DNA from 4 places in the Aliivibrio friggae genome. Region 4 is predicted to be linked to each of the others. Evidence: predicted binding sites of a transcription regulator. Region 4 holds the regulator's gene; each other region holds the start of a gene.
The links. Region 4 encodes PurR, which represses purine synthesis genes. Its sites were predicted from a motif close to TNANGNAAACGTTTNCNTNA; they were not measured.
Positions count from the first base shown of each region.

Region 1: the regulator PurR is predicted to act here: its motif matches at 3,161-3,180, upstream of purT (formate-dependent phosphoribosylglycinamide formyltransferase).
Region 2: the regulator PurR is predicted to act here: its motif matches at 4,842-4,861, upstream of AC2INI_RS09710 (formate--tetrahydrofolate ligase).
Region 3: the regulator PurR is predicted to act here: its motif matches at 3,825-3,844, upstream of AC2INI_RS05710 (NupC/NupG family nucleoside CNT transporter).

Region 1 covers NZ_CM170648.1:1,692,122-1,698,493, reverse strand. Annotated here, with positions in the region: gene AC2INI_RS08015 (methyltransferase) at 1-412, shown strand, start outside; gene AC2INI_RS08010 (amino acid aminotransferase) at 533-1,723, opposite strand; gene purT (formate-dependent phosphoribosylglycinamide formyltransferase) at 1,926-3,101, opposite strand; gene AC2INI_RS08000 (amidase family protein) at 3,325-4,488, shown strand; gene cdd (cytidine deaminase) at 4,604-5,512, opposite strand; gene AC2INI_RS07990 (CidB/LrgB family autolysis modulator) at 5,661-6,338, opposite strand; gene AC2INI_RS07985 (CidA/LrgA family protein) at 6,338-6,372, opposite strand, start outside.
Region 2 covers NZ_CM170648.1:2,086,690-2,093,061, forward strand. Annotated here, with positions in the region: gene AC2INI_RS09685 (DEAD/DEAH box helicase) at 1-814, shown strand, start outside; gene AC2INI_RS09690 (patatin-like phospholipase family protein) at 925-1,809, opposite strand; gene ybaK (Cys-tRNA(Pro) deacylase) at 1,830-2,300, opposite strand; gene AC2INI_RS09700 (response regulator) at 2,327-3,001, opposite strand; gene AC2INI_RS09705 (ATP-binding protein) at 3,047-4,648, opposite strand; gene AC2INI_RS09710 (formate--tetrahydrofolate ligase) at 4,864-6,372, shown strand, end outside.
Region 3 covers NZ_CM170648.1:1,212,413-1,218,784, forward strand. Annotated here, with positions in the region: gene AC2INI_RS05685 (transporter substrate-binding domain-containing protein) at 1-556, shown strand, start outside; gene AC2INI_RS05690 (class I SAM-dependent DNA methyltransferase) at 645-1,346, shown strand; gene AC2INI_RS05695 (LysR family transcriptional regulator) at 1,429-2,292, opposite strand; gene AC2INI_RS05700 (hypothetical protein) at 2,392-2,568, shown strand; gene AC2INI_RS05705 (LysR family transcriptional regulator) at 2,663-3,598, shown strand; gene AC2INI_RS05710 (NupC/NupG family nucleoside CNT transporter) at 3,884-5,089, shown strand; gene AC2INI_RS05715 (glucosaminidase domain-containing protein) at 5,324-6,232, opposite strand; gene AC2INI_RS05720 (peptidylprolyl isomerase) at 6,325-6,372, opposite strand, start outside.
Region 4 covers NZ_CM170648.1:1,820,710-1,827,081, reverse strand. Annotated here, with positions in the region: gene AC2INI_RS08475 (sensor domain-containing diguanylate cyclase) at 1-1,475, opposite strand, end outside; gene AC2INI_RS08470 (TfoX/Sxy family DNA transformation protein) at 1,743-2,330, opposite strand; cyclic di-GMP riboswitch class I at 2,457-2,540, opposite strand; gene purR (HTH-type transcriptional repressor PurR) at 2,701-3,708, opposite strand; gene torD (molecular chaperone TorD) at 4,003-4,650, opposite strand; gene torR (two-component system response regulator TorR) at 4,887-5,585, shown strand; gene AC2INI_RS08450 (hypothetical protein) at 5,763-6,372, shown strand, end outside.

The sequences.
Region 1 (6,372 bases), 130 kb from region 4:
ACAACGAACGTTGCAGCATCGTGAGCTAGAAATGTGCTTTCGTTTAGGCTTTAAGGCATTACAACAATCATTGAGTGAGGGTAATACATATCTGTCTATCCCAAGCATTAAAAAATCATTATTAAGTGATGGTTTTGAAGCCTTTTGTGATTGGGCGGCTGAGAAAAAAGAACTGATATTACCAGACAACACAGATTATGAATTCTGGCTAGAAAAAGGAAAGACAGCTTTTGTTATGATGGAGAAATGCGACTTGATCCAACACTTATTTAAAAGACCGTTAGAAGTGTGGCTCTGTTTAGATCGCGCATTATTAATGGAAGAGTCAGGCTATGAAGTACGAATAGGGCAGTTTTGTTTAAAAGAAGACACGCCCCGTAACATTGTTATTCAAGCAAGACTATTTAAGTAAGGCTATTCACCCACGAATTTTCGTTGCGTAAAACAGAAAGTAAAAGTCGTCGTTGAATTGATGAAATAAAAAAAGGCGCTAAATTAAGCGCCTTTAATTATTTCATGCATGCTCGGAGGATTAAAGAACCGCCGCAATTCCTTTACATAAAGGAAGCATATTGTCTTTTGTCATGCCAGCAACACTGATACGGCCAGAGCCTACGATATAAATAGCAAACTCATCTTTTAAGCGGTTAACTTGCTCTTTAGAAAGACCAGAGAAAGAGAACATGCCGTTTTGACCTTCAATAAAGCTAAAGTCAGCAGCAACGCCTTGCTCTTTTAATGTCGCTACAAATAGGGTACGCATCTCTTGAATACGATCACGCATTTCAGCTACTTCTTGTTCCCACTCTGTACGTAGTGCATCATCATTTAAGATATGCGTAACAACAGCAGCACCGTGAGCAGGTGGGTTAGAGTAGATAGAACGAATGATTGCTTTTACTTGAGAGAAGGCATCAGAAGCAACAGCTGCATCTTTTGCTACCAGCGTAAATGCACCAACACGTTCGTTGTATAGACCGAAGTTTTTCGAGAATGAACTTGCTACTAATAATTCAGGGCAGTACTGAGCAAAAACACGTAAACCAGAAGCATCTTCTTCAACACCTTTTGCAAAACCTTGGTATGCAAAATCAAATAAAGGTAGTAGCCCTTTTTCTGAACACAGTTTTGCTAATTCTTCCCACTCAGCAGCCGTTGGATCGATACCCGTTGGGTTATGGCAGCAACCGTGAAGTAAAACTACATCGCCTTCACTTGCTTGCTGAAGATCAGAAAGCATCGCAGCGAAGTCTTTTGATTTAGTTTCAGCGTTATAGTAGCTGTATTGCGCAGTTTCAATTCCTGCTGCAGTAAATACACCAATGTGGTTTGCCCACGTTGGATTACTGATCCAAATTTTCACGTCGCCTAATTGACGTTTAATAAACTCACCAGCAACACGTAGTGCGCCTGTGCCACCGGGTGCTTGAGCTGTTTGAGCGCGTTTTTCAGTGATAACTTGAGCATCAGCACCAAATAATAGTTTTTGAACTGCAAGGCCGTATTCAGCAGTCCCTTGAATTGTTAGGTATGACTTTGTTTTTTCAGTATCAAGCAATACCGCTTCTGCTTTTTTTACTGTTTTTAGTACAGGAGTTTGACCTGCTTCGTTCTTATAAATACCAACACCAAGGTTGATTTTTTCAGCACGAGGGTCATTTTTAAATTCGTCAGTAAGCCCAAGTATTGGGTCAGCTGGAGCGGCAGAGATTTTTTCAAACATAGTCATCATCCATGGTGAGAGGTTAAATATAAATAAAGAATCAATATCCGTTATTTATACCTGTTAACCTTGTAAGTTTGCAACGGTTAGATAACGAAATGATCAAATTTTTTTAATTAAAGATAAAAATCGAATTGAGATGGGATAAAAGACAACAAAGCAGCACATAAATACCGCTCTGTTGTGAGGTTACCTGTATTTACTAATAAGTGATTTTAACTTTATTAGAAGCCGAAATTGCATCTTCAATTGCGAGTTCTAGGCTATCACGACGAGTAATCGCTACACCTAAACGACGACGGCCATCAATCTCTGGTTTACCGAATAACTTAACTTGAGTTTGAGGCTGGCTAAGTGCGTTAGCTAATCCATCAAAGCGGATATTAGTTGATGTTCCTTGGCCTAAAATAACAGAAGAAGCAGAAGGGCCATATTGAGTAATGCTGTTAATTGGCATTCCAGTAAAGGCGCGAACATGCAAAGCAAACTCAGACATTTCTTGAGAAATAAGCGTAACTAAACCAGTATCGTGTGGACGAGGTGAAACTTCATTAAAGTAAATGTTGTCACCCTTAATGAACAGCTCAACACCAAACAAGCCGTAACCACCTAGTGCATTTACTACTTTTTCAGCAGCGTCTTGGGCCAGTTTAAGTGCGGCTTCTGTCATAACCTGTGGCTGCCATGATTCTCGGTAATCACCATCTTCTTGTCTGTGACCAATTGGCGCACAGAAATGAACGCCATCAACCGCTCGAATAGTCAGCAGTGAAATCTCATAATCGAAATCCACAAACCCTTCAATAATGACTCGTCCAGCACCAGAGCGGCCACCATCTTGAGCATAATCCCAAGAGGTTTTAATGTCCGCTTCGGTTTTAATTACGCTTTGGCCTTTACCTGATGAACTCATTACTGGCTTGATAACACAAGGCATACCAACAAACTTAACCGCTTCAACCAACTCTTCATAAGTATCTACAAAACGATAAGGAGAAGTAGGAAGTTCTAATTCCTCAGCGGCTAAACGACGAATGCCTTCACGGTTCATTGTTAGTTTTGTTGCATTTGCTGTAGGGACAACATTAAGGCCTTGTTTCTCTAACTCGACTAACTTATCTGTAGCAATGGCTTCGATCTCAGGAACAACGTAATCAGGCTGTTCTTTTTTGATGATCGCTTCCAGTGCGTCCGCATCTAACATATCAATGGCATAGCTACGGTGAGCAACTTGCATTGCTGGTGCGTTTAAGTAGCGATCAACAGCGATGACTTCTAAACCAAGACGCTGACATTCAATAGCAACTTCTTTACCAAGTTCACCAGAGCCAAGTAATAATACTTTTGTTGCAGAAGAAGATAGAGCGGTACCAAACATAGTAAATTCTCATGTGATAGTGAGTGTGAATATATCGACATCATACTAAAAATCACCAAATACGCAAACGTTTGCCTTTTGTTTTTTTATTATCTTGATTTTTATAAATTTGAAGGCAAGTCACACTATTGAGTAATTTATTGGCAGTGTGAATGTATGGAATTGTATTCAGTCATGTGATTGGTATGCTGTTTTTTTTTAAACAAGTAGTTGCATTTAGTTTATGGATGACAAAACCATGTATGTCCCTCATTCAGGACCGACACAGCAATGGGCATTTTACGGCGCATTAGAAAATAAAAAATTTGTGGTAAGTGATTGTATCGACATAAAAGATACCCCAAATGGCTTGGGAAATCCTACATGGTTAGCACAACAGAACGTTGCCAAAGCAAACGCACCAGCGGTAGATCTTTTATTAAAGAAAGGCGCGATATTTGTTGGTAAAACTCAAATGGATGAATTTGGTTTTGGTCTGCATGGCCGTAACCCACATTATCCAACGATTAAAAACTCAAATTGTGAAGGTCGATTAATTGGTGGCGCATCTTGCGGTGCCGTTGCCGCTGTTATCAATGGAGAGGCCGATATAGGTTTAGGCACTGACCTCAATGGTGGGATCCGTGTACCTGCGTTGTATGCTGGGTTATATGGGTTTAAATCATCATCGAGTGCCGTCAATATGAATGGTATTTCTTGTATTGCGAAAGAAGAAACTTCTCTTGGTTGGGTCGCTAAGAATTTATCCGATATTAGAAAAGTTGCAACTATACTAACGCCGATGTCGCCGCTTATGACAGTAGATCGCATTGTGGTATTAGATAGCTTATTTCAAGATATTCCAGATGAAGCAAAAGTAAAATTAGAGAAATTAATCGCCTCATCGCCTTATAAAATTGTTCGTAGTAAAGCGATCAGTAAAATCATTACTAACAAAGCGGCAGAAAGCTTTAAGGTGATCTCAACAGTTCGAGGTTTACGTAATATTGAACCTTGGATTGAAAGTAATCACCCAGTGTTAAGTAATGAAATTAAAATGCAAATGAAGTGGCTCTCAACATTAAAATACAAAGATGAGAGAATTGCATTAGAGCAGCGAGATCTTGTTCAATCCGTTTTAGAATCATTGTTGGATGAGAAAACCTTGTTGTTAATGCCAACCACAACAAACATTGCACCACCAGTAACCGCGTCAGATGAGCAATTATATAAGCTCAATTCAGTCATTTTGAAATACACCTCATTAGCAAGCTTAGCTGATCTACCTCAGCTGCATTTACCTTGGTTTTCCGTAAACGATTCACCATGGGGGATCTCGTTACTGGGTAAAAAGGGTATGGATAGACAACTTATTGATGCAGCAATTCGTTGGAAACAAAATCAATAGACTTATTTGCTTGATGCGTTTTTTAGAAATAGAAAATAGACAGAGCCGTTGAGATTTGAAGTTAAAAAAAGAGGAGCAAATTAGCTCCTCTTTTTTTGATTGACTCTTAATCCACTTATATCGCAGCATACTCTAAAGTCACTTCAGGGCTAAGAGCCTCTAATGTACTTTTAGTTATTGCTAAGTGACTAATTGCGCCTTTATGGTTTTCAACCAAGGCTGCCGCTGTTATCTCTGATAAACATTCACGAGACATATTGGCATGAATTAGGGCAACTTGAAGTGGTGGTAAGCTTGGGTTGAATGCCGCATTCTCAGCGTACATACCGTGATAAACATGACCGCTCTTCATTTCAAGTGCAATACCACTGATATTATGTGAATACGGAGCATGACTTTGATTTGCTGCTTTCAATGCGTTAATTAATAGATCAGAGCCAGCATCTAACGCAAGATCATGTGAAACCGACGCCAATAAACCGCCTTCAATGCCTAGATCTTTTGGACCAAAAGATTCAGGTAAATATTCTTGTAGAGACTTCTCATCGCGCTCAGGCAATTGAATCATCAAGCTATCAGCCGTTGTTAGCTCGTTCATGAATTGACGACAATGACCACAAGGGCTGAAGTTGATAGTGATATCAGAAATACCCGTTTCACCTTTGATCCACGCATGGCTAATAGCAGATTGCTCAGCATGAATTGTTTGGCCTAACTGAACCCCACTAAACTCCATATTGGCACCGAAATAAAGGTTGCCAGAGTTACCACGTACGATAGCGCCAACATAAAAGTTAGAGATTGGAGCAACAGAGAATGCCGCAGCAAGAGGAAGCAAGGCTAAACGTAATTCTTTATCATCGAGTTTGCTCTCAGCGAGTAAAGCTTGAAACTGCGCTTTAGTAATGACGCCTTTAAATTGGGTATTGATTAAAGAAGCTAGTGCTGATTGTAAATCTGCAGGCAGATCAGAAAGGGCATTTTCTAAGCGTTGTTGTACTGCGGTAGAGTGTAGAGTGGTCATCGGTGTGATCCTTTTTAATTTCTTCTGGGCTCATTATTAGGGACTATAGCCATAGAAACATAGATCAATATCACACTCATTGATGTAAAGATACATTATTTACATCAATGAGAGAGAGGTCACACTGGTTTGGTGGGATTTTAACCGATTACCCTTTTATAAATACCAATAATGAGTAAATAAGAGGGGCAACCAATGAAGTAATTATCCCACAGATAACTAAAGCGAGAGAACTAAACGCCGCATCTTGAGAATCAACCTCAGCCGCTTGAGCAGTACCAAGGGCATGAGAAACATTCCCCATGGTTAACCCTCTTGCCAATGAGCTTTTAATTCCTAACATATTATAGATAGGGTAAGCACAGATAGCGCCCATCAAACCGGCTAATAAAACCAAGATAGCCGCAATCGCTGCTTCACCTTCAAGTTGACTTGAGATAGCCATCGCAATCGGTGTGGTAACTGATTTTGGTAATATACTTGCAACCAGTTGCATATCTGCGCCCATCCATACTGCTAAGAACGCACCAGACAGCATTGAAAACAGTGAGCCTACAGAGCACGCCAGCAGAATGATTTTCCAGTTTTCACGAATATGAGGTAATTGCTCATATAAAGGGTAAGCCAAAGCAACGACGGCAGGTTGCAACAAGTAACTTAAAAACGCATTGTCAGCGTAATAGGTTTCATAAGGCACCTGTAAGACCATCAAGATTGGAATTACGATACAAACACTCAACAATAATGGGTTATTGATTGGGTGAGGGAAACGCTTCGCAAACCAACGAGCCGAATAAAAAACAATAACGGTTAAGATAACCCACATTATTTATTTCCTCTATCAAGGCGATCAATAAATA
Region 2 (6,372 bases), 270 kb from region 4:
AGTTGCCACTCCTGGCCGTCTTCTTGATATGTACACGCAACGCGCAATTCATTTCGATGAAATTGAGATTTTAGTTCTTGATGAAGCTGACCGTATGCTCGATATGGGCTTTATTGAAGACATCAATAAAATCATCGAGCGTTTACCGCTTGATCGCCAAAACATGTTGTTCTCTGCAACACTGTCTGATCAAGTACGTTTTTTAGCGAAAACAGCGGTAAATAATCCAATTGAAATTACTATTTCGCCAAAAACGACATCAGCACCACAAATTGATCAGTGGTTAACCACGGTTGATAAAGACAGAAAATCAGCACTGCTTAGTCACTTAATTACAGAAAATGAGTGGGACCAAGCACTGATCTTTATTGAGACTAAACACGGTGCGGCTAAATTAGTTAGCCAATTAGAAAAACGCGGGATCAGAGCAGAAGCTTTCCACAGTGGCCGAAGCCAAGATGCTCGTGCAAAAGTACTAAATGACTTTAAAGAAGGTAAATTACAATACCTAGTTGCTACAGGTATTGCGGCTCGTGGTATTGATATTGATGAGCTAACACGAGTGGTTAACTACGACCTACCTTTCCCTGCTGATGATTACGTTCACCGCATTGGTCGTACTGGTCGTGCTGGTGCAAAAGGTGAGGCTATCTCATTTGTTTCTAAAGATGACTTTAAAAACTTATGCATGATTGAAAAACGTCTTGGACACTTAATTGTTCGTAAAGAAATAGAAGGCTTTGCACCACGTAAAGAAGTGCCTATTTCTATTTTGAATTTTAAGCCTGCAAGAAAACCAGCACCAAAGTTCTAACCACAACTTGGTTAGATTACTAAATTAAAAAACGCCCATACTTTTTACTAGAAAGAGAAGTGAAAAGTATGGGCGTTTTTATATCTATCTGTTGATTAAGATAAGAGGATTTATAGAAGATGCTTTAAGGCATGCCCCGCTCTTTCATAACCTAAGTCTATCATTTCAGCTGTGCGTTCAAACTCAAATGTGCCACACGCATCTCTTGCTATTTCAACCGTAATATCTGGCGGATAAGCCGCAAGCTTTTGTCTCGCAATAGTGCTTTGCATCGCATCGAACGCTTGGTTTGCAATATCATACATACCTAAATCTATTCGCGATGCCTTCTCCGTTAAAGAACCAAAATAATCACTCACTTTTCGATGAAATGGCATATCTTCTTCTGGCTCTTGTGCTGAAATATCCACTTGATTGATCCCAAAGTCATCAATTTTATGGCTAATTTCACCAGCTAAGTTTACCGCAAGAGTAATATCGGAATGATCAGCAAAAGTTGGAGCAATCGGAACAGGGTTTAATACTCCGCCATCAATTAATGTTTTTCCATTAAATTCAATTGGCATTAAGTAAAGCGGTAAAGAGATAGAAGCTCGAATCGCTTGCAAAAGTGACCCTTTTTGTAACCACACCTCTTTTTCATTGCTAATGTCTGCAGCAACTGCGGTATAAGGAATTGAAAGATCTTCAATATGTAAATCTCCCAAGATATGACCAAGACGATTCATAACTTTATCGCCTTTAATTAGTCCACCTTTACCCCAATTGAAATCCATCAAAGAGACAATATCGAGCTTGGTGATAGTTCGCATCCACGCTTCAAATTCATCTAACTTTCCGGCGGCATATACCCCTCCGACAACAGTACCAATAGAGCAACCAGAGACAGATACAATCTCAAAATCATGTTCTTCTAACCAACGGATCACGCCGATATGAGCAAGGCCTCTCGCTCCACCACTTCCAAGAACAAGCGATACTGTTTTTTTCTTCATGGGGTTTCTCCCTTCCATGATCACTCTGCTTTAATATCCATAAATTGTGCGTTTAACACTTGCTGTAAAGCCTTAGGGGCTAACCCAATATCTAGCCCTCTTTTACCACCACTGACATAGATGGTTTCAAACTGCTCAGCCGTATTATCAATCACTGTTTTCAATCGTTTCTTTTGGCCAAAAGGACTAACGCCTCCCATGACGTATCCGGTCGATTTTTGAACCAAAGCAGGATCGGCCATTTTTGCTTTTTTGCCACCAGCAGCTTTAGCAATTAATTTCATACTTAAATGGGCAGCAACAGGAATAATACCAACGACTAGCTCTTTCTCATCTACTTGAACCACTAAGGTTTTAAACACCTCTTCATCAGGTAATCCCAGTTTTTCGGCCGCTTCTAATCCATACGCTTGAGCTTTTGGATCATGGTGATACTCAAGCACTTGATGTTCAATTTTTGCTTTCTTTAATAATTTCGTTGCTGGTGTCATTGCTATTAATACCTTAAAAAATAGGGTTACGCCTTAAAGTACGTCCGCTCTGGTCGCCCAACACTGCCATAAGAGAGGTCGGCACTCAATTCTCCAGAGCTAATGAGATATTCTAAATAACGACGAGCAGTAGTTCGGCTTACACCAATTAACTCACCTGCTTGATCTGCCGTTAATTGCTTTTCATTCACAAACAGTTGGCGCACTTTTTCTAATGTTACGCTATCAATGCCTTTGGGTAATCTTGCCACAGGCGTTGTCGTGGTAGAATGCAGCATGGCATCAACCATGGTTTGATCAATATCAACTCGATTAATAAATTGTTCTTTTTGACTTAAATATTTATTAATTGACTCTTCTAAGCGACTAAATATAACAGGCTTTAACAGATAATCTACCACACCACCACGCATTGCTTCTTGCAGCGTATTCACATCTCTGTCAGCGGTAATTAAGATAACATCAGGGGACGACTCTTTTTGGCGTAACTCACGCAATATATCAAGCCCGTTACCATCAGGAAGATAAATATCCAATAGCACTAAGTCTGGGTTTAACACATCAAATAACGTCGTCGCTTCTTCCTTACTGGCTGCAATTCCTATGACCTCTACATAATCTATTTTATCCAGATTACGGCGATGTATTTCTGCGATGCCAATATCATCTTCTACGATAACGATCTTGATTTTACTGCTCACACAATATCCTTTTGTTTATTCTTTATATTTATAAGATTGGTTGCTCTATGAATGCAACTCTTTTGGCAAATAAATGGTCATCAAGGTTCCTTTTCCCTCATCACTTCTGACCGTAAACTCTCCGTGATAATGATCGACTAATTGCTGAATAAGATGCAAACCAACCCCACGCCCTTGTTCCGGTTTTGTAGATACGCCTCTTTGAGTTAACTGTTTAAAGCTAAATGCCTGCGGTAAGCCGCACCCTTTATCTTCTACTTCGATAATCACTTCTTGGCCAAAATCAGTCACACTGACAATAATAGGCTCAATTACTTCTTTTGATTGATTCAAGGTTGCATCAAACGCATTGTCGATTAAATTTCCGATAATCGTCACCATATCTTCAGCACGAATATGCTCAGGTAAATGCGTTAATTGCGTCCCTTCCTCTATATCTAAAACTAAACCAAGCTCTCTCGCCCTCTCACTTTTACCAAGCAGTACCCCTGCAATCATAGGTGCAGAGATACTTTCTCGTAAAAACTCAATTAACTTTTGATAGCGTAGGCTTTCTTGTCCGATGATCTGCTGTACTTCTTCAATCTTACCTAATTGGATCAAGCCGCTAATGGTATTTAATTTATTTCGATGCTCATGAGTTTGGGATCGTAATAAATCGGCATATTGCTTAACTTGAGAAAGTTGAGTCGTCAATTCACTGATTTCATCTTTACGTCGAAAACTAGATACCGCCCCAATCACTTCACCGTCCATCTTAATCAATTCTCGGTTAGCAATAACGGCTTGGCCATTTAGTATCAACTCAATATCATGCTCTGATTGTTGGGTAACCAAAAGCTTAGTCAAATCACTGTCTGGCAAGACTTCAATAAATAACCGATTTAAAGACTGCTTAGGATCTATACCTAATATGTCACAGGCGCTTTTATTAATAGATCTAAGCTTACCATTCGCATCAATACTCAAGACCCCTTCACGTAATGTTGAGAGTGTGACTTGTTGTTCTTTATATAAACGCCCAAATGCTTCTGGCTCAAAACCAAAAATAGGCTTTTGAAAGCGCCTAGCGACAAAGTTAGCAATGAGGGTATTAACAAAAATAACCAGCACAGCCATCCCAAGAAAAAAGCTGAGAAAGTGAGAAACTTTGCTATCAATAGTGGTTAGTAAATAACCGACTGAAACCACTCCGATAATCTCACCACGATCATTTACAATCGGTGTTTTTCCGCGTACAGAGTGACCTAATGAACCTTTGGCGTATGAGATATAGGATTCGCCTAACTCTAGCGCTTGCTGGTTATCTCCCCCCTGCATCGGCTTTCCTATCCGCTCTTTAATCGGATGAGCGATTCGTATACCTTCTTTGTTCCCCACAACAATAAAAGCCGCACCAATGGATGAGCGTAATCGTTCTATTTTTTCTTCGATTAACAAGGGAGCATTTTTCTCAATGGCCATCATCACTAATGGTGACTGAGCAATAAATCGAGCAACGCCTAACGCTTTATCTCCGCTGTCTTGTGATTCCCAGTGCTTGATATATAAGAACGCACACACAGACAAAATTAAAAGCTTACCTACGCCAGAAATGGTCATTACTGTTAATAATCGACGTCTAAAATTCAAATCACGCCAAGACATTCATTTTTCCTTGTTAATCTTGCCTTAACAAAGAGTATCACAAGTCATTAACCTATTCTTAAACCTTGTTCATACTCTTGATCACACCTTATAAATATTTTCATCAATTCCATCGTAAAGTTAGGGAATTAATTCAGTATCACCCCACTTATGTGGTATAAAAAGCGCGCTTCTTTTCAGCATTTTTAACTCTTTCCCAAAAGGTTTCCGTTACTATGAAAAGCGATATTGAGATCTGTCAAACTGCGACACTTATCAGAATGAAAACGATTGCGTCAAACTTAGGGCTGCATGATGATGACATTACGCCACAAGGTCGCTATAAAGCAAAAGTCAATATTGACGCCTTAAAACACCTTGAAAACAAACCAAATGGTAAGTTAATTTTAGTCAGTGCTATCACGCCAACGCCCCTTGGTGAAGGTAAAACAGTGACGACCATTGGCCTAGCTCAAGGCTTAGCAAAATTAGGCGAATCCGTCAGTGCCTGCATTCGTCAACCTTCAATGGGACCTGTGTTTGGGGTAAAAGGCGGGGCTGCAGGTGGTGGTTATAGCCAAGTCGCTCCAATGGAAGAACTAAACCTTCATTTAACAGGCGATATTCATGCTATTACCGCGGCACATAACTTGGCCTCAGCAGCCATTGATGCTCGTATTTATCATGAGCAACGTCTAGGCTACGAACTGTTTTCTGAAAAGAACGACCTTCCCGCATTGCGAATTGATCCTGAACGAGTCGTTTGGAAACGAGTAATGGATCATAACGATCGCGCCCTTCGCATGGTCACGATTGGCAATAATGAAGAGGGAAAAACCATTAACGGTTACCAACGTGAAGATGGTTTTGATATTACCGCCGCTTCTGAATTGATGGCTATTCTGGCACTGGCGAGCGATCTTCAAGATTTACGTCAACGTATTGGTCGCATTGTTGTTGCTTATAATCTGGATGGCGAGCCCGTAACAACAGAAGATCTGCAAGTTGCTGGCGCAATGACGGTAACAATGAAATTTGCTATCAACCCAACCTTAATGCAAACGCTAGAAGGCGTACCGACTTTTGTTCACTCAGGTCCTTTTGCCAATATTGCTCATGGTAACTCTTCTATTATTGCCGACAATATCGCATTAAAACTAACTGATTATACGGTAACCGAAGGCGGTTTTGGTTCAGATATGGGATTAGAAAAAGCCTGCAATATTAAAGCGCCATTAGCAGGTAAAGCACCTGATTGTGCAGTGCTTGTTGCAACACTTCGAGGCATTAAAGCAAACTCTGGTTTATTTCCATTATCTCCAGGTCAAGCCTTACCTAAAGCCCTATTTTCTCCAAACCAAGAAGCATTAAATGCAGGTTTAAATAATTTACAATGGCATATTAATAACTGTGCTAAATATGGTTTACCTGTTGTTGTAGCGATTAACCGTTTCCCTGAAGATACTCAAGAAGAGTTGGATTTCTTACAACAATGGATTGCTGCATTGTCATCAGAAACCAATGTCGATGTTTCTATTAGTGAAGCTTTCGTTAAAGGTGGTGAAGGCGCAAAAGAGTTAGCTTCAAAAGTGATTGCAGCTTGTAAAAAAACAACTCAATTCACACCGCTATACACCAGTGACATGAGTTTATTTGATAAATTAAATGCAGTCGCAATTAAAGGTTATGGTGCTGAGCGTATTGAGCTATCAGAAAAAGCGCAGCAACAACTAGAACAGTTTGAG
Region 3 (6,372 bases), 610 kb from region 4:
TGAAGCCTTGATCCTTGGTGTGCTATTTATTACCAAAGGGCCTTTCAACTACTTTGAATTTAAAACCTTATCTGCACGAATAATGACGGTATTGATTGCCATGTTTTCTACCGTTTTCATTGCCAGTATTACTGCGATATTGGCAAGTTCGTTAACACTAGAGCAACTACGGTTTGATGTAAAAGGAGTTAATGACTTATCAAAATTAAAAACGGGAGCGAAACAAGCAACAACGGCTTCTTTGTTATTGAGTGATCACAGTATTGCTCATGAAACCTATTCTAATATGCGGGAGTTATTAGTTGCTCTAGATAATGGAGAGGTGGATGCTATCGTGGCCGATGATGCGGTACTGCGTTATATGATTAAACAAGGAAAAGCAAAAGAGACGTTTGCCGATTTAGTCGTTCTGCCATATCAACTTGAAAAACAAAATTATGGTCTAGTTTTAGTTGAAAATAGTGAGTACGAAGAAGAAATTAACCGTGCTTTGCTGCAAATACGAGAAACAACAGAATGGCATCAGATCTTGTTAGAATATTTTACAGAAAAGTAGCTTAAATGAGTGGCTTAATTTGGGATAGATCTCGTATGATGAGATCCCATGAATCACACCGCCATAAGTTATATTCTGAGAGATAACCATGTCTAAAATGTATACGACATTTGCTGAGCAATATGATTCAGCAGTACAAGATAATATCTATAATGCACATTTAGAAAGACCGTCATTACAAGCCATTATTGGTGATGTTAATGCGTTAGATATTATTGATTTAGGCTGTGGAACGGGTGTTTATGCTGAGTACTTGATCAGTAAAGGTGCAGGTAAGTTAACCTGTATTGATTACTCTCAAGAGATGGTTAATATGGTACAACGTAAATTTGGTGAACGAATTACGGCGTACGCGCAAGATGCATCAATAGGGCTTGTTAAAGAAGAGAGCGAAAGTGCTGACCTGATTATTTCACCATTAATGATCCATTACCTTGACGATCTATCTACACTATTTACAGACATTGCTCGTGTATTAAAAAAAGGGGGGAGTTTTGCTTTTTCAACTCACCACCCATTTGCGGATTTTGAATGTTCATTATCAGGAAATTACTTTGAAAGAGAGTTGATAACTGAAATGTGGGATACCGTAGGTGAGCCAATCGAAGTTCAATTTTACCGTCGTTCGTTAACTGAGTTAGTCCAAGCACTGACAAATTCAGGACTTGTCGTCACTGCTATTTCTGAAGGTAAAGTCTCTGAAAAAGTAAAAACTATTTCTGAAGAAAGATATGAACACTTATCTAAGAATCCAAATTTTATCTTTATTAAATGTCAAAAGTTGGGTTAGCTATTAAGGTTTAATACAAGTAATTCAATGCTATTAATTATGTGAAGATGATTATTTAGTAGCATTGAATGGTTAACTGTATTTATAGCTCAAACATTTCTACAGAGTGTTGATATAACCATGAATGAGCTTGGCCAAGATTATGATTTTTTATCACGACACGGTCTATATGTAAGAGCCAATTTTTCTCTTCTGAGTCTACATCGAGTATCTTTAATGCTTGATTCTTATTTGTTAGATGGTCAGGAACAAACCCCCAACAATCATCAACCGTCAATAATGATTGCAGAGCATTTACATTGTTCGTTTTAGTTACCGAAGATGAGAAATGAACATTCCAAGGGCTATGCATATTAGTCAATAATATTTGATGGTATCGCTTTAATTCATTGAGATGAATAGATTTTTGTGAGTGAAGAGGGTGATCTTTATTGGCTACCATCGAAATAGGTAAATAACCTACCAAACCAAGCTCGACTTTTTTAGGAAGAGCATCATTACACAGCATAAATCCAATAGAGGCTTTTCCTTGTGCTACTAATTCAGATATTTCTTGATTCTCTGCGGTATTAATATTCAACTCAGTATGTGGAAATTGCTGATAAAATTCGTTTATCACTTTGAAAAACGTCGGAGTCAGTAATAACTCATTTATAACGATGGTTAATGTATCTTCTATTCCGAGACTAAAAGAGTTGAGCATGGTCTCAATGTCTTTCGCTTGGGATAGTAAATGGATGGATTGGATATACAAACGCTTACCGTGAGGTGTCAGTGTAGGTATTCGGGTCGAACGGTCAAAGATCTCCACTCCGGTGTCTATCTCTAAGTTAGCAATAGCAGTACTAATAGCTGATTGTGCTTTTCCCAATTTTCGTGCCGCAGCAGAAAAAGAACCAGATTCAACACATTCAATAAGCGTTTCAAGTTGCTGAAGATTAAACATAACATCCATCTATTTATTAGATACTAATTAATTACAATATATCAAAATTTTGAATGAAAATAGTGAAACTTAATTTTAGTACATAAATAGGTTGTCTTTATGACTCATTCAGTTTCTCAAGAAAAAAGTTCGGTTCAGCAAGAGATGGAAGCATTAAAAGCGCGTTTAAATCAAAACAAACAAGTAATGCAAGGTTCAACAAAAAAATCGGAATCAACAGAATTCATGTCTTTAATGATTAAAAGTGCAGGCACATTTGAAAAAGAGTCAAAATAAAAGAATGGATATTCTTACTCTCATTTCTTTTAATTGAGGAGGTAAGTGTTATTATCCGCCGCCCGTATTCCCTTTGAAATAAAGGACAAGAGAGATGCATGATCGTGCCAGCCAAATGGTGATATTTTACGCCTTAGCCAAAGCGGGTAGTTTTACTGCTGCAGCAAAACAAATGGGTGTGTCTACCTCTCATGTAAGTAAGCAACTGGGAGTACTAGAGGCGAATTTGAATGTGAAATTAGTTCAAAGAACGACTCGTTCGCTCATTCTTACGGATGCAGGGCAACAGTTTTATCTGTACTGCGAAAAAATGTACAGTGCGATGACCGAAGCCAGCGCAATTATGGATAATGAACGTGACGGTGTTGCAGGTATTTTGCGGCTAGGGCTATCGCAGTCTTTTGGCACTATGCATATTATCCCTGCGATTGATAAATTACGTCAGCAATATCCTGAGCTACAAGTGGAAGTTCGCTTGTTTGATCACCGAGCAGATATGCTTAAAGAGGGGTTGGATTTATGGGTGACAAACTTTGAAGACTTGCCTGAGGGCTATGTTGCTCAACGTTTAGCAGATTCACACTTTGTATTGGCAGCATCGCCCGATTATCTAATTGATAAAGCAGTCCCTCACCATCCTCAAGATCTCACGGAGCACAATTGCTTAACGTATCAGAGCCGTCACCGTGATTACAGTAATTGGGATTTCAGCAAAGGCAATGAAGAGTTGTGTGTCAAAGTTTCTGGGAACTATCGTGTTGACTTAGCAGAAGCGGTAAGGGACGCGGCTATTTCAGGGTGGGGCGTCGCCTATTTAGCCAGTTATTTATTAACCAATGAATTTAATGATGGCAAATTGATTCAGCTCTTACCTGACTGGAAAGCGAGTCAAAAAATGCCAATTTATGCGGTTTACCCAAGTCGTAAACACTTGCCAAGAAAGATAAGTGCGGCCATTGATTTCTTACGTCAGCATATTGGTCAACAGCCATATTGGGATAAAGCGTTAATGAAATGGGTTAAGTTATAATCAAAGTATTATATGGTCGATATTGGCATTGATTAAATTAAATACAGCGCAATGATGCCTTTTTAATCAATGACTTAAATTCATTATCAGCCTTGAAATAAATATATTTTCCATACAGCAACAATACCCTTTCCAAATACCGCTCTTATTTTATAAATCAATAAGTTAAGATGACCTACAAAACGTGATCTAAATCTCATTAACAGGGCGTTAGCAACCTCGACTTGCACGCAAACCTTTGCGCATTAGAATGCAGGCTCATTTTCGATAGCACAGGTTTCTATCATGACATCGCTACTTGGTATTTTTGCCATTTTACTATTTGCTTACCTATGTTCGACTGATCGCCGTAATATCCCTTTAAGAACTGTCTCTTTGGCGTTTGGCTTACAAATCCTATTTGCTCTATTGGTACTTTACGTTCCTGCTGGTAAAGAAGTTCTAAATTCAGTAACCGCAGGCGTTTCAGGCGTGATTGACTATGGCCAACAAGGAATCGCGTTTCTGTTCGGTGGCTTAGCGACAGGTAAAGTCGGTTTTGTATTTGCCATTAACGTACTTGGCATTATTATTTTCTTCTCCGCGCTAATTTCAGCACTTTACCATCTTGGTATTATGCCTAGAGTAATCAATTTTATTGGCGGTGGATTACAACGCTTATTAGGCACAGGACGCGCAGAATCACTTGCAGCGACGGCAAATATCTTTGTGAGTATGGTAGAGGCTCCACTTGTCGTTAAACCTTATTTGAAGCACATGAGTGATTCGCAGTTCTTTGCGGTGATGACCTGTGGTTTAGCGTCAGTAGCTGGCGGTACTATGGTAGGTTACGCATCTCTTGGTGTGGATCTTAACTTCCTTATCTCAGCGGCATTTATGTCGGCACCAGCTGGCTTATTAATGGCTAAAATGATGGTTCCACCGGGTGATGAAGCCAATAATGACGATGAAATTACTTCAGTAGAAATCGATCACGCAACCAATGTATTTGAAGCACTAGCGGATGGCGCAATGTCTGGTTTACGTATTGCAGTAGCAGTAGGTACCACGTTATTAGCATTCGTAAGTGTCATTGCCTTATTAAATGGTTTGCTTGGCCATGTCGGTGATTTCTTTGGCTTAAAACTAAGCTTTGAATTGATCCTTGGTTACCTATTTGCACCAGTCGCTTTCTTATTAGGCGTGCCATGGAACGAAGCGATCCTTGCGGGTTCATTGATTGGTAATAAGATCGTAGTCAATGAGTTTGTTGCCTTTATTCAATTGATGGAAGTGAAAGATCAACTAAGCCCACATTCTGTTGCGATTGTTACCTTTGCTTTGTGTGGTTTTGCCAATATCTCAACAATGGCGATCTTGATTGGTGGTTTGGGTAGTCTTGTTCCTGAGCGCCGTCCGTTCATTGCAAAAATGGGTTTCAGAGCGATTACTGCAGGCGTATTAGCAAACTTGATGAGTGCCGCGATTGCCGGTGTGATTTTGTCGCTTTAAGATTATACCAATCTACATAAGTATTTGATCATTCTTGCTTGTTAAAATCGATTATATCTGCGTTTTAAATTTTGTAATTAGATCCACTAGTTACTGTAATTTATGCCTTGCTCTAATCGATTTTTCCTACGCAATTATCTGAACAACTACTTATCCAGAATGGTGTTAATTACTCAATTTCAAATAAAGAAAAGGTTGCGATCAAAAAGTCGCAACCTTTATTTTTTCTAGATCCTAGTCCTCAAATCTCACTCGAATCGGCGTTGAGCTATCAAATGTAACCTGATCAAAACTATCTAATTTATGATGCTTAATTAGAGATTGTAAATTTTCAACATAAGCGTCACCACGAGTAGAGTAGTGAGATAAAGCCTCGACTAACTCATACCCTGATAATTTACCTTCACGACTTAGTTTTTTACGTAAAATCCAAAGATCTTTATAAGCCGATGTCGTATTTAGGTTATACATATAACGAGCAGTTCCTGCGAACAGGTTATCAAATGCAGCAACTTTTACATGCCCACCAGGGGTACTTAAATACTTACCGCCTTTAGAAGATAAATGCTCTCCATATAATCCATTCCCTTTAACTGCGAAATAACTGGTTCCCCAGCCACTTTCATCAATTCCTTGAGCGAGAACCATACCGACAGGAATAATATCTAGGCGTAAAAGCAGGTCATCAATGCTGTTTGATTTAATATCATAAGACGTCATTAACTCATTTAGCCATACTGTTTCTTCTTTCGACCATTCACTTTTAGGCTGTTTCGATAGCGTAATTACGTCATTTCTAACCGCACTTATGCGTTTATTCACCTCAATAATTGTAGGCAGTAATAAACGAATAAACCCTGAAATTTTCTCTTGAACAGGTAACGAATTTAAATCACTAGGAAGATTCTCAACAAAGAACGCTGGGATTTGATCCGTGCTGCTAACATTCGCTAATTGATACTGATGCAGCTTAAATTGATTGATAAGCGATTGAGCTGAGTTAAGTGTGGTGACTTTTACTTCAGGGTAGGGATTGTGGATCTTCTCTGGTGAAATAGGCAATTGAGTATCCGCAAGAGTGCTAGAAGATGCGATGAGAAGTAAAGAGGCAGAGATATGTTTTAACTTTTTAGATAAAGACATAAATGGAGTTCCATTTTAATATTAATCGGATCGAAAACGGCGCTATATTCAGCACCGTTTTTAGTGTTTATGTGGAGTTAACAGTCGCTCTGTTATTCTTCTACAATAGTCACTTTCTCGATCACAATACTCTCTTTTGG
Region 4 (6,372 bases):
AGTTCCTTAATTGCAAGGTGGAGATCACTTACGGAAGCACATAGCCCGTTTGCTACAGCAAGAGCGTCTTCAGCATTGGTACTTGGTAAGATAATAGCGAGCTCTTCACCACCAAGACGACAAATTGTATCTTCGCCACGCATTGTATTAAGCAGTAAAGTACCAATAGTTTTTAGGACATAGTCACCAGCATCATGGCCGTAGTTGTCATTAAAGCGTTTGAAATGGTCAAGATCTAGCATAAGAATAGACATTTCTTGTTTATGTCTATGCGCACGCATGATTTCTTGATTGATGGTTTCTTCGTAGTAACGGCGATTGTATAAACCGGTCAATGGATCACTGATCGCTTGTTCTCTCAGTTTTTCTTGTAAGTTTAAGTTAGCTAAAGCTAGACCGAGATGTTCTGCAACCGTAAAGGCTAGTTTTTGTACATCAGGCTCTAAATCTTCTTTATCACCAAGGTAGATGTGCATCATACCGATAGTATTTCCATGGGCAGTCAGAGGAATACAAAGTGTTTGATCTTCCCCCGTTGCTGACATATGAGAGCAAGGCAACGTTGTGTACTTATCGTTTGCTAGGTGGAATTTACCTTTACGCAGCGCCCAGCACTCTTCTGGTGCATAAGTTTTGCTTCCTGGCCATACTCCGCCCCAGTCAAGCTTAACAAGCAATTGGTTACGAGAAGAACGCATTAATGAAATAACGCCATTTACGTTACCAAGAATTCGAGGAAGGATATCTTCAACCACCATCTGAGCTTCATTAATTGAATTACAGGCAGCAAGCATAGTAGCAAGGCGATGTAATAATTCAATCTCTTGAGTACGCTGCTCAATACGATCTTCTTGTAAATCTTGCTCATTTTGTACTTGCTGCTGAATCAATTTGTTACTTAATAAAGAAGAACCAATAACAAGTGAAATATTAATCCCCATTAAAATTATTAGGATATTCATCAATTCTTCTACCATTGCGTCTATACGCGTTAATGGTGTCGCGACTCTAACAATATAAGTTTGACCTTGGTAATCGAATGATTGTGCTGAATACAGTAAATTTTTAAAGCGAGAAGTACTGAAGCGGGTCGTGGTGCCATAATTTAAGTTTTTAGCGTCAACAACTTCTTTTCTATTTAGGTGGTTTTCAAGTCGTAATACGGCTTCTAAAGAGATATCACTGTCTGCGATAGGTGTACCATCAGCTTTGATGATTGTTACGTGATCTTCTTTAGCTAGTTCTAGCTTGGTTTTTATATAAACATCTAAGGCTTTTAAATCAGAAAAAGAAACTTGGTCATCATTTATTTCTTTTATGACGCGTGAGATTTCTTCAGACATTCCACCTTCGACCTTTTTTTCAAGCCAATCAGAAAGTGTTGAGTTAAAAATAAATAAACCAAGAGACATGGTAAATATCATGCATATGATAGGTAGGTAGAGCCATTTTTTGCTGATTGTGTTTTTGTTCATCTAACAATATCCAATAATTCATTAGGCCAATTAATCGGCTTTAATACCATATATAGGGTATCTGAATTAAAGGTGAAATAATAGATTATTTACAATAAAGTTAATACGATGTGATTGATAAGGTTGGTTGGTTAAGTTTTTGTTCTGAATGATTTTAATTTGAAACTGTAAAATAAATAAGTTAAAACGAGGAGATGCAGATACTGCCTTTAGTTTAAAACTAAGAACAGTATCTGAAATTATGAAGGAGAATTATTGTGAGCTAATTTATAATTGCTTTCTTAGTTCACATCTTGTTTCCGATGAAACAACAGACCAATGTGTGCCTTTAATTGCTCCCTCAAGAGACCATAATAATTCATCACTAACATGGCTAGAATGAGTTTGTTGAATTGCTTTATAAGCATTTACTGAGCCTGTACTACGTAGTTCTTCTACTGTATTAATCCCTGCTTTCTTTAGCATTCTTTCTGTAGCTAATCGAAGGTTTGGTAAATCTTTAATACGTGATGGTTCTGCGGTTTTCTGTTTTTCTTTATCTTTTTTCGCGACATCTAAAGCTATAACAGCTTGAAGCAAGATGGAATCTGGTTCATTCCAACACTCCTCAGGAAGAGCAAAATATTTAGTAACAACTGGAAAACCACGTTTTTTATAAACGTAAGGTTCAAATCCTTGCTCTTTAAATAAATTAATCGTTTCTTCGCTTGATCGTAAATGCAGTTTGTCTTGAACGACAAGGGCAAACATAGTGTCATCTATAAAGACACCAAAGCCACCAAACATTGAACGCGAAGAGATCTTCCCAAGAGAGGAAAGTAAACGAAGTGATTCTTTTAGTATTGGTTTATCCATTGCAATAATTCTCGGTTAGTAAGTCTATGTCACTAAACAACTGAGCCCGAGGAAATAGTAGCAAGCTTAAAAGAAATCATTGTTATTTTAACGTAAAAATTAACAACGATTGACAGAATACTCGCCGTCGGCAACCCCGCTACCTTATATATAATACGTAGGCCGGAAGCTTTGCGTCCTATACTTTCGCATAGTTTGCCATGTTCGTGACACTATTGATGATATAGCAATCAATAAGGTGTGTTATAGCAAAAAACGCCATTATGTGATCTTGGTTCACATAATGGCGTTGTTTTTTTGTTATCTCTGTTCAAGTTTTAAATAAAAAAGAGAAATAAATAAGTTTTTGATATAAAAAGAATTGTAATTATTATTTTAAACGATTAAGAACACTACTGCGAGAAACAACCTCTGGCTGCATTTCAAAAACACGACGTTCGTGATGTTTATCCTTAATTCGCTCTAATAATATCTCTACCGCAGTTTTTCCTACACGACGTTTAGGTTGGTGGATCGTCGTTAGCGGTGGTGAGAAGTAAGCTGAAAGTTCTATATTATCGTAGCCAATAACAGAAATATCTTCAGGCACTCGCAAACCAGATTGCTTAATTCGACTGATTGCAGCCAGAGCCATTATATCGTTAAAACAAAATAAAGCAGTTGGACGCTCTTGCATGGCTAATAGCTTATCAATCGCTTTTGATGCAGAAGCGCATTCAAAGTCACCTTCTAATATCCATTCTGATTTAAATGGCAAGTTAGCTTCTTCATGAGCGCGTTGAAAACCATGAACACGTTCTTTACATGTGGTTTTTTCAGCTTGACCTGTAATACAAGCAATTTGAGTATGGCCATTTTCGATCAAATGTTTTGTTGCTAAATAGCCACCTTTTTCAGAGTTATCAATGATTTTATCTGTGTGTGGACTATCAGGGCCCCAGTCCATAATTACCATTGGTAACTCGGTATTCTTTTCAAGTAGTGCTAATAATTGTTCATTAAGATCTGAACACATAACCAATAAGCCATCTACTCGTTTTTCAGAAAGCATACGAAGGTAATGTTTTTGTTTATCTAAATCGCCCTCGGTATTACACATAAATAGTGTGTAACCTTGTTTGTAGCAGTAGTTTTCAACCCCATGCATTACTTCAGCAAAAAATGGGTTAAATGATTGAGTTACTAGCATACCAATAGTACGTGTCGTATTGCACTTTAAACTACGAGCAACAGCACTTGGTGCATAGTTAAGTTCTTCAACTGCTTCCCATACACGCTTTTGAGTTGCTTCTGCGACAAAGCGTGTCTTGTTAATTACGTGCGATACCGTGGTGGTTGAAACCGAAGCAAGTTTTGCAACGTCTTTAATAGTAGCCATATAAAAGCCTTAAATGATTATTAAGGGGCTATTTATCTTCCAACAAAAATGAGTTTTGATCTGTAAAGAACTGATGGAAGATAAATAGGCCCTAAGTCTAGGTATAAATAAAAAGGTATAAATAAAAAAAACCGCCAAAAATGCGGTTTTCATTTAGTTTTCAAATTTTATCGTTTGCGTTCACATTTTATAGGTAAAGCATAGTGCAAACAATTATTGATTTAATAAATTTTGGTTGTAATCTGATTTACATCACGGACTTGTTAGTTTATTGCATCAATTTTAGCATTTATATTACTCACCGGTAAGGAAAGTCGCATCTAATCGTAAGAACGCAACTAAAAAGTCGGTAACAGAAGCATAAAAACCAAACTCATCTCTTTCTTTACATATTTGACTAAATCTTGGAACCCATGAAAGTAATTGTTCGTTGATAAACGTTAGTTGAGCATTCATGTAAGTTTCAAAATCTTCTTCAGATGATTGCTGATTTGTCATGGCAATTAAGTTACCAAGAAAATCTAATTCAATAGCAATATGGTCAGCAGGTTCGTTAAACTCAGACTTTTGTGCAATGTCATATTTTGAAAGTAGATCTCGCATATCTTGAGCTGGCTTGCCATTTAGGATGCCTGCCTTGTCTAAATATATCGACGCGTAAGGCAGAGCACTGTTTTTATCCGAGCCTAGAAAGGCTTGACAGAAATCAGCAGATAGCTCAAGTTGCACGTCTTCGCGGCTTTGTAATTGATTTAGTTTTTCAATTAAAGCATTCATCGATGTCGCTAACGTTGGAGTTTCAGCCAAGCTTGCTAAAAAAGTACGTACTTCAAAACTGTTGTACTGCTCAAGCTGCTCAGTTGTTAGTTCATTAGCTAATAAGCTTGAAAGCCACCAGTAAATTTCAGCGCGTTGTTCATTAAATGCTGTTAATTCGTTCATTTATCTTTTACTCCAAAAAGTTTATTTAAGAATTGTACTGGATAAGTATGAAAAGGAATAGCACCTCTCATTAACAGGGTGTATAAATATATGAGTAAAGATTAATGTTCGATTTTTATTAAGAATTGTCTTGAATCAATTAAAATACAGAAATATCAATTGAGAATTGGCATTATTACAAAATATGAATAGAATAAGATAAGAACCATCCTAATAACCATAAAAAAGAGAAGATTATGAGCTATCACATTTTAGTTGTTGAAGACGAAGTGGTAACTCGCTCTAAACTTGTAGGCTATTTTGAAGCCGAGGGATATCAAGTGAGCGAGGCTGAAACAGGGGCAGAAATGCGAACTATTTTGGCTGAACAAAAAGTTGATTTAATTATGCTTGATATAAACCTACCAGGAGAGGATGGTTTATTGTTGGCGCGTGAATTACGCAGTCAGTCGAATATTGGTATTATTCTTGTTACAGGACGAACAGATAGTATTGACCGCATTGTTGGTCTAGAAATGGGGGCTGATGATTATGTTACTAAGCCTGTTGAATTACGTGAGCTATTAGTACGAGTGAAAAATTTATTTTGGCGTATGTCGTTAGTCAATGAACCTGTTGAAGTGGATGAGTCGAGTATTGTTCGCTTTGGTGAGTGGACTTTTGATATCCAACGTCGTGCTTTGTCAAATAATGGCGAGCCAGTAAAACTCACGAAAGCAGAATATGAATTATTGGTTGCTCTGTCTTCATACCCAAATACGGTTCTATCACGTGAACGTATTTTGAATATGATCAGTCATCGCGTAGATGCCCCAAATGATAGAACGATTGATGTACTGATCCGTAGAATGCGAGCAAAAATGGAAGTGGATCCAAAAAATCCTCAAATTTTTGTCACTGTACACGGTGAAGGTTATATGTTCGCAGGAGATTAATTTTCATAAACTGCGATAGATAATACAGAAAGCCACTCAAAATTGAGTGGCTTTTTTTGTTGTTATATCAATGTCAATACTGATTTCGCCTCATACATAAGAAAAGCTGTCTTTAATTTTTGTTTGTACTACTATGTTATGTGATGTCTATTCAAAAATAATTATTATGGGTTAGTGATGAAACAATTTTTTAAAATGGCAATGATTGCCTCTGCGTTAGTCGGTGTGGTTGGCTGTCAGAGTACTGGTGGTGAGTCAGCAGTGGCTGTAACTGAGCAAAATGACAAAGTACAATCAGTATCAACATTTGATGCGCTTCAGAAACAATATTCATTAGATAAAACAACTTTTGATTCTGTAGACTCTTTTTCAATTTATTCAGAAGCCGCATACGCGACAATGATGGAAGAGTGGGCTGAAGCAAAAGAGATCTTTTTAGAAATTGAAAAAGAGCCAGGGCTAATTAATGAAGAGTACTCAATGTTCTCTTCGGGTTCTTATGCTGCAAAGTACATGTCTTTAGTTGCAGTTGCCGATAGTGAACTTTCGAAACTTAAACGTTATAAAGCAACGGCAGATGTCGTATTGTCTGATGCTATTGCACAGATGGCATATTTGATTGAGATTGATGCTAAAAAGTATTACTCACAAGAGTTTTCAAGCCTAAACACTCAGTATAAAGCACTCTTTGTAACTGTGGTTGAAAACGATATTGCTGAAGCTCAAACTAAGCAAGCATCATTTCTAACCAATGCAAAAGTTACAGAGATTAAAACAACATTAAAAA